DNA from 3 places in the Streptomyces sp. NBC_00012 genome. Region 3 is predicted to be linked to each of the others. Evidence: riboswitches for the same ligand, from Rfam matches in the RefSeq annotation. Region 3 holds a riboswitch; each other region holds the start of a gene.
The links. Region 3 has a riboswitch for cyclic di-AMP ahead of OHA19_RS06085 (peptidoglycan DD-metalloendopeptidase family protein). Riboswitches for the same ligand answer to the same signal wherever they lie in the genome.
Positions count from the first base shown of each region.

Region 1: linked by a shared signal. The riboswitch ahead of OHA19_RS19150 (M23 family metallopeptidase) and the one ahead of OHA19_RS06085 (peptidoglycan DD-metalloendopeptidase family protein) in region 3 are both predicted to bind cyclic di-AMP.
Region 2: linked by a shared signal. The riboswitch ahead of OHA19_RS03825 (transglycosylase SLT domain-containing protein) and the one ahead of OHA19_RS06085 (peptidoglycan DD-metalloendopeptidase family protein) in region 3 are both predicted to bind cyclic di-AMP.

Region 1 is NZ_CP108309.1:4,175,500-4,180,977, reverse strand. It holds tRNA gene OHA19_RS19160 (tRNA-Met) at 125-198, shown strand; gene OHA19_RS19155 (PP2C family protein-serine/threonine phosphatase) at 391-1,551, shown strand; cyclic di-AMP (ydaO/yuaA leader) riboswitch at 1,835-1,987, shown strand; gene OHA19_RS19150 (M23 family metallopeptidase) at 1,999-3,093, shown strand; gene OHA19_RS19145 (aldo/keto reductase) at 3,336-4,280, shown strand; gene OHA19_RS19140 (PrsW family intramembrane metalloprotease) at 4,401-5,478, opposite strand, start outside.
Region 2 is NZ_CP108309.1:785,590-791,067, forward strand. It holds gene OHA19_RS03820 (FAD-dependent monooxygenase) at 1-1,134, shown strand, start outside; gene OHA19_RS03825 (transglycosylase SLT domain-containing protein) at 1,169-1,666, opposite strand; cyclic di-AMP (ydaO/yuaA leader) riboswitch at 1,671-1,856, opposite strand; gene OHA19_RS03830 (ABC-F family ATP-binding cassette domain-containing protein) at 2,386-4,050, shown strand; gene OHA19_RS03835 (DUF305 domain-containing protein) at 4,137-4,805, opposite strand; gene OHA19_RS03840 (hypothetical protein) at 4,912-5,292, opposite strand.
Region 3 is NZ_CP108309.1:1,283,900-1,289,377, reverse strand. It holds gene OHA19_RS06090 (alpha-galactosidase) at 1-1,879, shown strand, start outside; cyclic di-AMP (ydaO/yuaA leader) riboswitch at 2,151-2,328, shown strand; gene OHA19_RS06085 (peptidoglycan DD-metalloendopeptidase family protein) at 2,334-3,266, shown strand; gene OHA19_RS06080 (SGNH/GDSL hydrolase family protein) at 3,456-4,298, shown strand; gene OHA19_RS06075 (STM4011 family radical SAM protein) at 4,375-5,337, opposite strand; gene OHA19_RS06070 (STM4012 family radical SAM protein) at 5,346-5,478, opposite strand, start outside.

The DNA of each region.
Region 1 (5,478 bases), 2.9 Mb from region 3:
GGATTTCGGCCGGGCGAAGGCCGGATCGAAGGGCGAGACGGAGGGGGTGGAGGGCGGAATCCAGGGTGGGTGAACCCGAGTGGTCAAAAGGGCGCCGGAGATGCCGTAGAGTTGTGTTCATCGACGCGGGGTGGAGCAGCTCGGTAGCTCGCTGGGCTCATAACCCAGAGGTCGCAGGTTCAAATCCTGTCCCCGCTACTGAAGAATTCAGGCTCGGTACGCATACAGCGTGCCGGGCCTGAATCATTTCGCTGTGTGGTGGGTGAAACCGCGGCGCACATTTCCCCCCATTGGCCGATGAGGAGTCGCCGCTCCGTACCGGTCCGGCGAGTCTGAGGGTGGGGCGCGGTACCGTCCGCAGCCGCGCGCGTACCGGGCAGGAGACCACAGGTGTGGAAGCGGGAGAAGCGGCGCGGCAAGCATGCCGGAGGCGGTGCCCGTACCCGGCGGTTCGTACGGATGCTGCCTGCGCTGATGATTCTCGGCGGGCTGTTGTTCGACGCCCTCACCCCGCCCGCCTTCACCGCCATTCCGCTGTTCGTGGCCGCTCCGCTGATCGCCGCCCCGTTCTTCTCGCTGGCCAGCACCATCCGCACCGGTGTCGCCGCGATGCTGGCCGTCGTCGCGCTGCGGCTGTACACCAGTACGTTGCCGAAGGCCGTGCCGTTGATCGAGCTGCTCACCCTGGCCACCGTCTCGGTCCTCGCGGTCGTGATCAACGGGGTGGTGCGGCGCAGCAACGAGCAGCTGGCCTCCGCGCGGTACGTCGCGGAGACGGCCATGCGCGCGGTGCTGCCGCAGCCGTCCGACCGGATCGGCGGACTGCATGTCGCGGCGCGGTACGAGGCGGCGCAGGCGGACGAGTTCGTCGGTGGTGACCTGTTCGCCGTGGCGGACACCCCGCAGGGGGTGCGGCTGGTGGTCGGTGACGTACGGGGGAAGGGGCTCGACGCAGTCGAGACGGTGGCGGTGGCCATCGGGGCGTTCCGCGAGGCGGCCGAGCAGGAATCCTCGCTGGAGGGGGTGGCGGGGCGGCTGGAGCGGGCGCTGGCGCGGGAGGAGGCGCGGCGCGGCGGGCTCGACGTGCTGGAGGGCTTCATCACCGCCGTGCTGGCCGAGATCCCGTACGGGCTGTCCCGGGTGCGGATCGTCAACCGCGGTCACCCCGAACCGATCCTGCTGCATCCGGACGGGGCGCTGGAGGTGCTGAAGCCCTCCGTGCCCGCGCTGCCGCTCGGGATGGGCCTGGGGGTGTGGCCGGAGTGCACGGACGAGTGGGATCTGCCGGCCGGGGCGACCCTGCTCCTCTACACGGACGGTCTCTCCGAGGCGCGGAACGCCGATGGGGTCTTCTATGACCCGGCGGCCCGGCTGCGCGGGCGGATCTTCCCGGGGCCCGAGGAACTGCTGTCCGCTCTGACCGATGACGTGCGCCTGCACACGGGCGGCGAGACGACCGACGACATGGCGTTGCTCGCGGTCGCACGCCCTGCGGAGGGGCAGCCGGACCGGCGAAGGACGGTGCGGATCGTCGGTGCTGAGGAGATATGAGGGGGAGGCGGGGGCGAGGGGTGAGGGGTGAGGACAGTGACGTGGTGGGGTGATGCCACCGTGCGTAACCGAAAGGCGCCACTCCGCATAACATTTGACGCAACGTCAGAAACGGGGTAATGGCTGAAGGTCGGTCAACTCGTCCGATTCCACCCGCTTGTGTCCCGTAAAGTCCAGGCCAAAGAAGTGAACGATCAGTGGGAACAGCTTGGAATACGGCCCCGGTGTCTATTAACGTTCGATAACGCAGCGCGGTCGTCCCAGCCGTCATCAGTGGCGGCACCGTGCGCGAGCGCCGAATTCCGCAAGGGAACCGGGGAACCACCTACATGGGGTGAATCGGACACCTGTGTCTCGTGAGAGACAGAGGGGCCCGTAGGAGACCTTCCTGCTCCGAACCCGTCAGCTAACCCGGTAGGCGAGAAGGAAGGAAAGGAGTGCGCCCCCGTGGCGTCCAACAAGCCTGCCCCCGAGGCCCCGTCCCGGTTCGATTTCGACTACGGCACGGAGCCCGACGGCGACTTCACCGGCAATTTCACGGGTGAGTTCACCAGTGAGCCCGACCGCGGCTGGGACGAGTGGAACCCCACCGAGGAGTCCGTCCGCCCCGTGCGTGGCAGGCACCGCGTCGCCAAGCAGCGCAACGGTCTCGCCCGCAGCTCCACGGTGCTGGGTGTCGGCGTCATAGCGGCGGTCGGCGCGGGCGGCATGGCCTCCGCGCAGAGCAAGCCGCCGGTCTCCATCTCCATGCCCGACGCCATCACGGACAACCTCCCCGACGCCAAGTCCCTTCCCGGCGTGGGCGCCCTGTTCTCCGACGAGTCCGAGGCCGACAAGACCGAGGTCGCGGCCGCCAGCGCCCCGCTCACCACCGCCGGCATCACCACCGCCGAGGCCGAGCAGGGCGCGACGGACGCGGGCGAGGCGCTCCGCGCCCGCATCCTCCAGCAGGCCGAGCAGCAGCAGGACGCCGCCGACGCCGAGGCCAAGGCGGCCGAGGAGAAGAAGGCCGCGGAGAAGGCGGCCGCCGAGGCCCAGAAGCAGCAGGACGAGGCCAAGGCCAAGGCCGCCGCCGAGAAGAAGAAGGCGGAGGAGGAGGCCAAGAAGAAGGCGGAGGCCCTGCGGCTGGCCAAGCTCGCCGCCAGCTACGCCATCCCGACCTTCTCGTACACGATCACCTCGACCTATGGCCAGGCCGGTTCGATGTGGTCCTCCGGCTACCACACCGGCCTCGACTTCGCCGCTCCGACCGGCACCCCGATCAAGGCCGTCCACGGCGGCACGATCAAGTCGGCCGGTCTGGCCGGCTCGTACGGCTACCGCACCGTGCTGGAGTTGGAGGACGGTACGGAGGTCTGGTACTGCCACCAGTCCTCGATCGGCGTCAGCGTGGGCCAGAAGGTCACCACCGGCGAGACCATCGGCCGGGTCGGCGCGACCGGCAACGTGACCGGTCCGCACCTCCACCTGGAGGTACACACCCCCGACGGTGCGGGTATCGACCCGATGGCCTGGCTCCGCAGCAAGGGCCTCACCCCCTGATCCGACGGTTGCCCCGTCCGCCCCGCCCACTTCGTGGGCCGCTTGATCCGAGCCGGTTCGCCGGCCGATGAACCCCGGCAGTCCTGACGCTCACCCCCCGACGTCAGGGCTGCCGGTCTTTTGTGGGCGGTGGGGAGGTCGCGAGCGGCGGGGTGAGGCGGTGAGTACCCGGGGCGGGTGGAGCGGCTGGGGCAGGTGGAGCGGATGGAATAGCGCGCCATCCGGAATCTGTTGATTCATTTATGACTTCTCTTCGCAAGCTGGGCCCCTCCGACCTCCAGGTCTTCCCGCTCGCTCTCGGTGGCAACGTCTTCGGCTGGACCGCCGACGAGGCGCAGTCGTTCGCCGTGCTGGACGCGTACGCCGCGGCCGGCGGCAACTTCGTCGACACCGCCGACGGCTACTCCGCGTGGGTCCCGGGCAACGAGGGCGGCGAGTCCGAGACCGTCATCGGCAAGTGGCTTGCCGCGCGCGGCAACCGCTCCGACATCGTCGTCGCCACCAAGGTCAGCACCCACCCCCGGTACCAGGGGCTCGCGCCCGCCAACATCAAGGCCGCGGCCGAGGAGTCGCTGCGCAGGCTCGGAACCGAGTACATCGACCTCTATTACACGCACTTCGACGACAAGACCGTGCCGGTCGAGGACATCATCACCGCCCTGGACCAGCTGGTGAAGGAGGGCAAGGTCCGGGAGATCGCCGCCTCCAACATCGCTCCCGCGCGGCTCCAGGAGTCCCTGGACTTCTCGGAGCGCGAGGGGCTGGCCCGTTACGTCGCCCTTCAGCCGCACTACAACCTGGTCTCCCGCGACACGTACGAGGGCGAGCTCCAGGACACGGCGGCCCGTGCCGGGCTCGGCGTTGTGCCGTACTTCGCCCTGGCCTCCGGTTTCCTCACCGGCAAGTACCGTCCGGGCGCCTCGGTGGAGAGCGCGCGGGCGGAGGGCGCCCGCGCGCATCTGGAGTCGGAGCGGGGGCAGAAGGTTCTGGCCGCGCTGGACAAGGTCGCCCAGGAGCGCGGTGCGGAGATCGCGACTGTCGCGCTGGCCTGGCTCGCGTCCCGGCCGACGGTGGCCGCGCCGATCGCCTCGGCCCGTACGGTCGAGCAGCTGCCCGCGCTGCTGGCCGTCGCCGAACTCACGCTGACCGAGCAGGAGCTGGCCGAACTCACCGAGGCATCCGCCTGATTGTGCCCGCCTGATCGTGCCTGGCTGTTCGTGCCCGGCCGGTGGCGTGCGTCCGAGTGCGTGTGGCTGCTGCGACGCCCCTGGAGCGCGGTGTGCTCCCGGGGCGTTCGCGCTGCCGTCCTAGTGCGGTGGCTGCTGCGGCAGCAGGTAGGGGTTGTAGCCGGGGCCGGGGCCGGGGTTGTGGCCGTGGCCTTGGCCTTGGGTGGGGCCGTTGAGGTAGGTGCCGTACTGCGTGTGCGGAGGGAACGGTCCGGAGTACGGGGGCGACGGCCGACGGTGGGGGCGCAGGAGGCCCGTCGCCTGCGCCGCGTACGTCAAGGCGGGGGCGGCCACCTCCCTGCGCTGCCAGAGGTGGTGCAACAGCTCCAGCTCGCGTTCGGCGAAGTCCGGGCCGACCGTCCCGCGGCGGGCCTGGAGGCGCAGCGAGGCCAGTGAGGTCGCGAACGATTCGTACTCGGCGACGGTCCGGGCGGCCGCCTTGCCGTGGGCCTTCGCCATGGCTTGTGCCTGCGCCGTTGCCTGGGCAGACGGCCAGGGCGCGGGTCCGGGCACCGCCCCGGACGTGGCTCCGGGGGCCCGGCCGGGCATGGCTCCGGGGGCCCGGCCGGGCCCGTACGGGATCTCCTGGCTCCCCTGGGCGGCGAGGGTGTATCGGCGGCGTGCCGCGTCGCGGGCCAGGCCGCGGGCCCGCATCGTGGAGAGGGCGAGCGGCTCCGCCGGGGTGAGCCAGCCCGCAGCCGCGTAGGAGGGCAGCTCGGCGGCGAGTGTGCGCAGCTCCCGGCGGCGCGACCAGATCGCCAGCCAGGTCACCAGGCCGAAGGCCGGGACCATGAAAACCGCGTACACGGCGTAGAAGCCGTACGGGCTGAAGACCGCCGACCCGTTCCACAGCGAGTGCATGCCCATGGCGAGGACGAGCCCCAGCAGCGGCAGCAGGATGCGGCGGATCCGACGGTGCCGGGCACTCGCCGCGGCGAGCCCGAAGCCTGTGCCGGTCAGCACCGTGAAAAGCGGGTGGGCGAACGGCGACATCACCGCCCGTACGAAGAACGTCGCGGCCGTCACCGACACGACGCCGGAGGTGCCGATCTGCTGGTCCTGTCCGAAGGCGTTGCCGAGGTAGAGGATGTTCTCCGTGAAGGCGAAGCCGCTCGCGGTGATGCCCGCGATCACGATGCCGTCGACGATCCCGTTGAAC
Region 2 (5,478 bases), 500 kb from region 3:
GGCGGCGGCATCGGTGGACTGGCCGCCGCGATCGGGCTGCGGCTCATCGGCTGGGAGGTGACGGTCGTCGAACGCGCCCGCACCCTCGACGACGCGGGCGCGGGCATCTCCCTGCACGCGAACGGGATGCACGCGCTGGACGCCCTCGGTGTCGGCGCGGCGGTACGCGCGGCCGCGCGCCCCCAGTACACCGGTGGCACCCGCACCCCGGACGGCCGTCTGCTGGCGCGCATGGACGGAGCCGCGCTGGAACGAGAGCTGGGCACCCCGATCATGGGCATCCCCCGGGCCGGGCTGCACCGGCTGCTGCGCGCGGCGCTGCCTCCCGAATCCCTGATCATCGGGGCGGAGGTGACATCCGTCGACCGCTCCGACGCCTCGCGGGTGCGGATGGCCGCCGATGGAACCCGGCTGGAAGCGGATCTGGTCGTGGCCGCCGACGGGATCGGCAGCCGGTTGCGCGGCCTGCTGCTCCCGGGGCACCCCGGTCCGGCCTACAGCGGCTCGACGGTGCTGCGCGCCATCACCGAGACGCCGGTCGACCTGCGTACCGACTTCGAGCTGACGTGGGGAGCGGGCGCCGAGTTCGGTCACATCGCCTTCGCGGACGGCCGGGCCGAGTGGCACGCGGTGCTCAACTCCCCCGCCGGCGTGCGCCATCCGGACCCGCTGGCGGAGGTCCGCCGCCGGTTCGGCGGCTGGCACGACCCCATTCCCGCCCTGCTGGCGGCGACCCGGCCCGATGCCGTCCTGCATCATGACGTCGACGAGCTGGCCGTCCCGCTTCCCTCCTACGTGGTGGGCCGGATCGCACTGCTCGGCGACGCCGCGCACGCCATGACCCCGAATCTCGGCCAGGGGGCCTGCCAGGCGCTGGAGGACGCGGCGACACTGGCCGCCGCGCTCTCCACCGAAGCCACCGTCGAGTCGGCTCTCGGCCGTTACGACGCGGAGCGCCGGCCCCGCAGCCAGTCGGTCGCCCGGGCCGCGCGGCAGGCCGGCCGGATGGGCCAGCAGCTGTCCCGCCCGGCGGCCGTCGCCCTGCGCAACACGGCACTGCGTCTCGCACCGTCCCGTGTCACCGTCCGCACGATCCTCCGCCACGCCGACTGGACACCCCCGAGGCTGGGCTGACCTCGGGACGGCCCCGGTCATGCGGCGGCGTACGTCAGTAGGCCCCGAAGACGTTGTCGATGGAGCCGTACTTGGCGGCCGCGTAGTTGCACGCTGCCGTGATGTTGGCGACCGGGTCGTAGCTGTCCATCGCGGTCCCGGGCACGTGGTAGGCCCGGAACGTCGGATCGATGACCTGGAGGAGGCCCTTGGACGGCGTCCCGGCGGCGGCGTTCGAGTCCCAGTTGTTGATGGCCTTCGGATTGCCGGACGACTCGCGCATGATGTTGCGGTGGATGCTGTCGTAGCTGCCCGGGATGCCGTGCTCGGCCATGATGGCCAGCGACTCCTTGATCCAGCCGTCCAGATCGTTCGTGTACGTCGCGGACTGCGCGGCCGGGGCGGCGGCGCTGACGGACTGCGCCGGAGCCGCCGACGCGGTGTGGGCGCCGAGCAGCGGCAGCAGGAGGGCGGCGGCGCCCGTGCCCACGGCGATGAAACCGCGGGTCAGCGGGGTGGACTTGCGACGACGGTACGTGCCCGTTGCGAGCATGGTGGATTCCTCTCCGTCGCCTGCGAGGTGAGCTGTCGGGTTCAGGCTGGAGATGCCTGGCCGCGCACGAACGCGGCTTCACCCCGAGCCGTTCCGGATTCCGGATCGGCGGCTTACCTGGGTCCCCCGCTCCTGCCGTACATGGGTGGTCGGATTGCCGGACGGCGGCAGGATTCGGCGTTCCGTCCGGATTGACCGTGACCGTAGGCGAGAAGAGCCGAACGGGACAAGACCCTAATTTCCGAATGCAATTCACCCACAAGATCGAGTAACGGGAATTTCGGTAACCCACCTCACACCGGACAAGCCACTCCCCTTGCGCGGAAAGGGAACCGATGCACGGGGCACGGCAGCTCGGAGGCCGAACGTGACTCGCGCCACGAATTCACAAAAGCGGGCATTTCGCACTACGGTCGCCCGGCATCGGTGACATTGCCTTTCCTCCTCCCTGTCGTTACAGTCTTGATGTCCTGTTGTCTCCGATTGAGGTGGACGTTGCGCATCTGAGGTTCGCGAACATCGCGCCGTACGGCTCCGTCCGTACGCCCGTCACGCCGTAGCAGTGCTTGGCACTGCCCGTGACCCCGCGTGGATGCGACCTCGGTGCATGAGCCGTCCCTCGATCTCCAGGACCGCCGCACCTCCTTCCGCTGCCCGGTCGCTGCGTGGTGCTCGCATACGAAGCCCCCTTCACTGCGCTTGCGAATGCGAGGAACACCATGGCGACACCCACCACTCCCCACGCCTCCCTCACCTGCTCGGCGCTGACCTTCCGCTGGCCGGACGGCACGACCGTCTTCGACGGGCTCTCGCTCGGCATCGGCCGGGGGCGCGTCGGTCTCGTCGGCACCAACGGCGCCGGCAAGTCCACCCTGCTGCGACTGCTCGCCGGTCAACTGCGCCCGTCCCAGGGGTCGGTGACCGTCGGCGGCAGCCTCGCCCACCTTCCGCAGAACATCACCCTCGACACAACACTGCGGGTGGACCGGGCCCTGGGTATCGCCGATCGGCGCGACGCGCTGCGCGCCATCGAGGCCGGGGACGTCGACGAGAAGCACTTCGAGACGATCGGCGACGACTGGGACGTCGAGGAACGGGCCCTGGCGACACTGGGCTCGCTCGGCCTCGGTGGCATCGAACTGGACCGCACCGTGGGGCAGTTGTCCGGAGGGGAGACCGTCCTGCTCAGGCTGGCCGCGCTGCTGTTGGAGCGCCCCGACGTCCTTCTCCTGGACGAGCCCACCAACAACCTCGATGTGTTCGCGCGCCGCAGGCTCTACGAGGCCGTCGACTCCTGGCGCTCGGGCGTACTGGTAGTGGTCAGCCACGACCGGGAACTGCTGGAGCGCGTGGACCGGATCGCCGAACTGCGCACCGGCTCGGTGAACTGGTACGGCGGTGGCTGGTCGGCCTACGAGGAGGCCGTGGCCGCCGAACAGGAGGCCGCCGGGCGGATGTTGCGTGCGGCAGAGGCCGATGTGCGCCGCCAGAAGCGCGAACTGGAGGAAACCCATGTGAAGCTGGCCCGGCGCCAGAAGAACGGCCGGAAGGCGGAGGCCGAGGGCGGTCTGCCGAAGATCCTGGCCGGCCGCCGGAAGCGGTCGGCGCAGGAGTCCGCGGGCCGGCTTCGCGGCGTCCACGAGGAGCGCCTCAACGAGGCTCGCGAACGCCGGGAGGAGGCCGCCGACGCGATCCGCGACGACGCCGAGATCCGGGTGAGCCTCCCGCACACGGCGGTGCCCACCGGGCGCACCGTGTTGAGCCTGGACGGGCTGCGCCCCCGGTTCGGCCGCCTGCGCGAGGGCACCCTCCAGGTGAACGGGCCGGAGCGCATCGCGCTCGTCGGCCGCAACGGCGCCGGGAAGACGACGCTGCTGCGCACACTCACCGGCGAGCTGGCCCCGCTGTCCGGCGAGGCAAGGACCTTCGTACCGGTGCGGTTCCTTCCGCAGCGGCTCGATGTGCTGGACGAGGAACTGAGCGTCGCGGCGAACGTGGCCCGGATGGCGCCCGGGGTCACCGACAACCACATCCGCGCCCAGCTCGCGCGCTTCCTCTTCCAGGGAAAGCGCGCGGAACAGCCGGCGGGCACACTGTCGGGCGGAGAACGCTTCCGTGCCGCCCTCGCGGCGACGATGCTTGCCGCACCGGCCCCGCAGCTGCTGATGATGGACGAGCCGACCAACAACCTCGACATCGCCAGCGTGCGGCAGCTGACCGGTGCGCTCGACTCCTACGAGGGCGCGCTCCTGATCGCCAGTCACGACCTGGCCTTCCTCGAATCGGTCGGCATCACCAGGTGGCTGCTGGTCGGGGAGGAGCTGCGGGAGACCGGCGCGGAGGAGGTGGCCGGGCTGCTCTCTGCGCCGGAGGCCGCCGGCTGAGCGGTCTGCGTCGGAACGTTCCGTACCGGCCGGACCGGGAGGGGGTGCGGGCCTCCGTGCGACGGAGGCCCGCACCCCTGCCGGGATCAGAGCCTGTCGATGATCTTGTTCATCTGCTCGATCTCGGCGGTCTGGGCCGTGACGACAGCACCGGCGAGCTTCTTCGCCTCGGCGTTCTCGCCGTTCTTCTGCTCGTCCTCGGCCATGGTGACGGCGCCCTGGTGGTGCCCGATCATGAGCTGGGCGAACTTCTTGTCGAAGTCCTTGCCCTTGGCGGCCGCCAGATCGCTCATGGCCTTGCCGGACATCATTCCGGGCATGCCCGAGCCGTCCGCACCGTGATCCATCCCGGGCATGTCACCCATCGAGGACGAGGGCAACGGCTTGCCCCACGACGTCAGCCAGCCCTTCATCGTGTTGATCTCGGGGTCCTGGGCCTTCTCGATCGCGGTGGCCAGTTTCTTGATCTCGGGGTCGGCGGCGCGGCCGTCCGCCAGCTCCGCCATCTCGATGGCCTGCTGGTGATGCGGGATCATCTGCTGAGCGAACTTCACATCGGCGTCGTTGAACTCGGCGCCAGGGGTGGCCGGTGCGGAGGCGCCGGCGGAGCCGTGGTCCATGCCGGGCATGGACGAACCGTCGTTCTTCGAGCCGTCGGAGGAGCCGCAGGCGGTCAGCGCCAGAGCGAGGGCGGCGACGGTGCCGGCGGCCGCGAGGGGGCGGCGTCGGGACGCGGGGAAGCGGGAAGCGGACATCATCACAGGTTCTTTCCAGGTGGGTGCGCCACGTCCGTGGCGCGCGAAAGGGGCAGGGGCGTCCGGCCGGCCCGGCCTCGAAGGCCCGTGGACCGGCGGATTCCTGTCACGTCCGCGCGATGCACACCTGGAGCAGCAGCCCTCTGCCGGCGAACGGCGGTCCCCGCCGGGCCGGTCCGCGTACACCCGTACGGCGCCCGGCGAGCGCCCGAACGGCCAGGAGTACCAGGCCCAGTGCCATCAGCAGCGGCAGCACCCGGTCACGGGCATGGGTGAATACGCACGACTCGCCGCTCATCGCGGCCATGGCGGCCGCCGCCTGACCGGGACCGTGCCCGGTCTCCATGGCGGAGTGGCCGTCGGCCATCGGCATGGCCCCCGGCGCGGGTTCGGCCGCCGTGACGGCCATCGCGTCGTGGCAGCCCTCCGCGGCGCTCGCGGGCGCTCCGTGCATGAGGAACAGCCCGAGCAGGACGGCACAGAGCACGAGCAGCCGGGACGCTCCCGGTGTGCGTGTCCGTCCGCGATCCACGGCTGCCTCGAATGCTCGTCGTACGGGTCGATGGGTCCTGCGGTGTGCCCGACGATACCCCCACCGGGTTTCCCGTCGTGTGCCGCCCCGCCCCCTGCCGGACACCTTGCCCGGCTACGGTGCCCCCGACCTGTGCACCTG
Region 3 (5,478 bases):
GCCCAGGTTCGTCCGCCCGGCCCTCTCGGTACGCACCCCGCAGGTCCGGGGCACCGAGTGGACCTTCGATACCGCCGAGGTGGACGGGGACGAGCTGCGGATCGGCTTCACCGACTCCGTGCACCGGCTCGCCCTGACCCTGCACTACCGGATGCGGGACGACTCCGACGTCGTGGAGCGCTGGGCCACCGTCGCCCACGCCGGACCGGATGGCCCGCCGCTGGAACTGCTGCGCGCAGACGCGGCCGCCTGGTCGCTGCCCGCCCGCGACGGCTGGCGGCTGAGCCGGCTGCACGGGCGCTGGGCGGCGGAATCCCGGCTCGCGCGGGCGGAGCTGCTCCATGGCGAGAGCGTCATCTCCAGCAGGCGGGGCCACACCGGCCATCAGTTCCTGCCGTGGGTCGCGCTGGACGCCGACGGCGCCGCGACCGAGGAGAACGGCGAGGTGTACGGCTGCGCGCTCGGCTGGTCCGGGTCGTGGAGGATCTCCGTGCAGCGGCTGCCCGACGGGCTCGTACAGATCACCGGCGGCGCCGGCTACGACGACTCCGGACTGTTGCGGCTGGCGCCGGGGGAGTCGTACACCACGCCCGTCTTCGCCGGCCTGTGGAGCGGGCAGGGGTTCGGCGGGGCGAGCCGCGCCTGGCACGCCTGGCAGCTGGCCCATGTGATCCCGGGCGCGGAGGACGTGCGGCCGGTGCTCTACAACTCCTGGGAGGCGACGGGCTTCGACATCTCGCTGGACAAGCAGCGAGCCCTCGCCGAGCGGGCCGCCGCGATGGGCGTCGAACTGTTCGTCGTGGACGACGCGTGGTTCGGGCAGCGGACCAGCGACCGGGCCGGGCTCGGCGACTGGACGCCGAATCCGGACCGCTTCCCCGGCGGGCTGAAGCCACTCGCCGACGAAGTGCACGGGTTCGGCATGCAGTTCGGTATCTGGGTCGAGCCGGAAATGGTCAACGCTGACAGTGATCTCTATCGAGCACATCCCGACTGGGTGCAGCACTTCCCCGGGCGGGCGCGGACGGAATACCGCAACCAGCTGGTGCTCAATCTGGCCCGTCCGGATGTGCAGGCATATCTGTGGGAGCAGCTGGATACGCTGCTCTCCGAAACGCCCGTCGACTACGTGAAATGGGATTTCAACCGCTGTTTCACCGATGCGGGCTGGCCGGGCGAGGAGTACCCGCAGAAGCTCTGGATCGACCACGTGGATGCCCTGTACGCGCTGATCGACCGGCTCAGGGCCGCACATCCCACGGTCGCGTTCGAGTCCTGCTCGGGCGGCGGCGGCCGGATCGACCTGGGGATCCTGTCCCGTACGGACCAGGTGTGGACCTCCGACAACACCGACCCGCTCGACCGGCTCGCCATCCAGGAGGGATTCGGGCACATCCACCCGGCCCGGGTGATGGCCGCCTGGGTCACCGACAGCCCGAACGACCAGCTCAACGGCAGGGTCAGCTCGCTGCGCTTCCGTTTCGTGAGCGCGATGGCCGGTGTGCTCGGGGTCGGCGGGGACCTTGCCGAATGGAGCGACCAGGAGCTGGCGGAGGCGCGGGCCTGGGTGGACCTCTACAAGGAGATCCGCCCGGTCGTGCAGCAGGGCGCGCTGTACCGGCTGCGTGAGCCGCGCGGCGGACTGAGCGCGGTCCAGTACGTCCACGGGGACGACGCCGTGGTCCTGATGTGGCTGGAGGCGCAGCGGTACGGGGAGCGGCCACCGGTCCTGCGGCTGCGCGGGCTCGACCCCGAGGCGACCTACACCTGCCTGGACACGGGGGCGGTGCACCACGGTTCGGTACTGCTGCATCAGGGGCTGCACTCCGGACTCCGGGGCGATCTCGACGCGCGGGTGCTGAGGCTCCGACGGGCATGATGCGCCTTATGTCCGTAATACGGCCATTTGCCCGAACATGGCCTGTTCGTAAGGGACATGGCGGTCGCCTCGTGAGCGGGATCATATCCGTGACGGTGTGTGGCGAAGGGCGAGTCGGGTAATCCGTGCGCGGTGCGGAAATTCAAGATCCTTAATCCACGGAGTGTGACCGGAATTCCGCGCCGATTTCCCGGCGCGGATTCCGGCGTGGAACCTGTGGCTTGTTCTCGTCGTCCCGACTCGCTTACGGTCACCGTCAATCCGGTCGGACCGCCTAATCCTGCCGCCGCCCGGAATTCACATCCACTCATCGTGTGGCAGGAGCGGGGGAACCAGGTAAGCCGCCGATCGGAGAAATCCGGCCGGCTCGGGGTTAAGACGCACTCAGTGCGGCCGGGCATCTCCAGCCCGAACCCGACAGCTCACCTCGCAGGCGCCGGAGAGGAATTACGCCATGCCCATATCGGGTAAGCACCGTCGTCCCAAGCTCAGCACCATCGCGCGTGGCGTCGCCGCGGTCAGCGCCGGCGGCGCCGTCGTCGCACTGCCGCTGCTCGGCGCCACCGGTGCCCAGGCCGCGGAGCAGGCCGTCCCGGCCGCCGCGCCGCAGCCGGCCGCCGCCACGCACGCCGCCCCGGTCGCGCAGAAGCAGGCCGCCACCACGACGTACTCCGTCGTCTCCGGCGACTACCTGTCGAAGATCGCCGCCGAGCACCAGATCAAGGGCGGCTGGCAGCAGCTGTACCAGGACAACCGCGAGGTCGTCGGCGAGGACCCCAGCCTGATCTTCCCGGGCATGAAGCTGACCCTCGGCGGCAAGGCCGCGGGCAACGCCGCGCCCACCGGCGCCGGCACCGGCTCGGCCCTCCCGTCGAAGGCGCCTTCGGTGGCCGTCGAGAAGTCCGCCCCGGCCAAGTCCTCGTCCGCCGCCACGGAGTCCAAGGCCCCGGCCTCCGCCCCGGCCGCCACCCAGAGCACCGGCTCCGGTTACGTCCACCCGGTCCCCGGCAACCACACCACCGCCTACCGCGCCTCCGGCTCCAACTGGTCCAGCGGCAGCCACACCGGTATCGACTTCCCCGTCTCGACCGGCACCAGCGTCAAGTCCATCACCTCCGGCACCGTCGTCGCCGCCGGCTGGGGCGGCGCGTACGGCAACCAGGTCGTCGTCAAGCACACCGACGGCCACTACTCGCAGTACGGTCACCTGTCCTCCATCTCCGTGTCGGCCGGCCAGGCGGTGAGCGCGGGCCAGCAGGTCGGCCTCTCCGGCGCCACCGGCAACGTCACCGGCCCGCACCTGCACTTCGAGGTCCGCACGGGCCCGGCGTACGGCTCGGACATCGACCCGATCGCCTACCTGGCCTCGCACGGCATCTCCGTCTGAGACGGACGGCCGGGCAACTGAGCGACCAGGCATGACCTGAGCAACACGGAAGGGGCGGTGCGCGGCGGCGCACCGCCCCTTCTGCTTATTCCCCCTTTACCAAAAACTGACCGGGTGGTCTATCTCACCACCCGTCAACCCCTTATTACGGTCGCGTAGGTCACATTCGGCGGTGCAGGATAAGCGTTTGTGGCAGACGATTCGAGAAAAAATCAACGTGGCGTCAACAACCGACAGGGCGTCATCGGGTCGTACGCGGCGATTGGCGACAGCTTCACCGAGGGAGTCGGCGACCCCGGCCCGGACGGGACCTTCGTCGGCTGGGCAGACCGATTCGCGGTACTTCTCGCGGACCAGCTCCCGGACCCCGATGCGACGGGCACGGAAGGTTCCGCACACGGGAATTTCAGGTACGCCAATCTCGCCGTACGCGGACGCCTCCTCGACCAGATCGTCGAGGAGCAGGTACCGCGCGCCAAGGAGCTCGCACCCGACCTGGTGAGCTTCTGCGCGGGCGGCAACGACATCATCCGGCCGGGCACCGACCCCGACGACGTGGCCGAGCGCTTCGAGCGTGCCGTCGCCGAGCTGACCCGAGCGGTCGGCACGGTCATGGTCACCACCGGCTTCGACACCCGTGGCGTTCCCGTGCTGCGCCATCTGCGCGGGAAGATCGCCACCTACACCGCCCATGTGAGGGCCATCGCCGACCGCTACGACTGCCCGGTCCTGGACCTGTGGTCGCTGCGGTCCGTCCAGGACCGGCGGGCCTGGGACGACGACCGGCTCCACCTGTCGCCCGAGGGACACACCAGGGTCGCGCTGCGCGCCGCCCAGGTCCTCGGCATCGACGTGCCGGCCGACCCCGACCAGGTATGGCCCCCGCAGGCACAACGCGGCACCCTCGAAGTGCGGCGCGACGACATCCACTGGGCACGCGAGTACCTGGTGCCGTGGATCGGCCGGCGGCTGCGCGGCGAGTCCTCCGGCGACCACGTCGAAGCGAAGCGCCCGGACCTCCTGCCGCTCTGAGGGGGCAGCCCTCGGACGGCCGATCGGTGCGTGCCCCGGCCGCACACCCACTGCCGCACCAGGGCGGGCCAGGTACTCAGGCCCGCCCGGTGCGGGAGGGCAGTGGTGACACGGGGGACGGCAGCGGCGAGGCGGGCAACGGCAGGGGTGACAACGGGAGTGACAGCGGCGACGCCGGGAGCGGCAGCGGCGACGCAGGGATCCGCTCCAGCACTCCGCCCGCGAAGACGTCGTACAGCGGAAGCGTCTCCAGGTGCACGTACCCGATGTGGCAGTCGCAGACCGCCAGCGGACAGGCTCGCGGACCGAGCGCCCGCCGGTAGCTCCCGTCGTAGAGATTGCCCAGCTCCGCCGGTACGAAATGGCAGCGCCGCACCGTGCCGTCACCGTCCACCGAGATGACCGACTCACCGGTCCGGCAGGGCAGCCCGGCCGACCGGTGCGGATGCCGGCTGTACGGGAAGAGCGGGTCGATGGCCGTCCAGCGGTCCGCCTCCTCGTCCGTGTACGTGTGGCCCTCCGCCGCGTTCACCCAGAGATAGACCTCGTCCGGCAGCGCGGCGCGCAGTCGTCGCGCCTCGTCGAGATGGCCGTCGAGCCCGACCACTCCGACACTGTGCCGGATGCCGAGCGCGGTCAGCTCCCGGCACTTGGCGAGGAACCGCTCGTACGGCGTCTGCCCCGGGTGGTACGTGCACCACAGCGCGATCTTCTCGCGGCCCGCCCCACCGGCTTCGGCCAGCCACCCCGTACGGCTGCTGATGTTGGTCTGGATGGCGACCCGGCCGATGTGCGGCAACTGCGCCAGCTCGACCAGGGCACGGCGGTACCAGGAGCGGACCAGGCCCTCGCCCCACGGCGTGAACAGCACCGAGATCCGGTCACCGGTCTGTGCCGCGGCCCACGCCGTGAACCGCTCCAGCGCGGCCCGGTCGGCGCGCAGCTGCTCCCGGCTGTCGCGCCGCTTGGCGAACGGGCAGTACGGACAGTCGTAGTCGCACGAGGAGAGCGGCCCGCGGTAGAGGATCGTCAGGTCCATCGGCGCGCTCACTTCAGTTCGTACGCGGCCATCGCGGCGCGTACGTCGGGGGAGAAGAGTTCCGGTCCCAGCGCGTCGGAGTGGGCCAGGCCCTCGGGGGAGAGCCGCAGCAGTCCGGACGCCCCGGCCGACGCGTCGAGC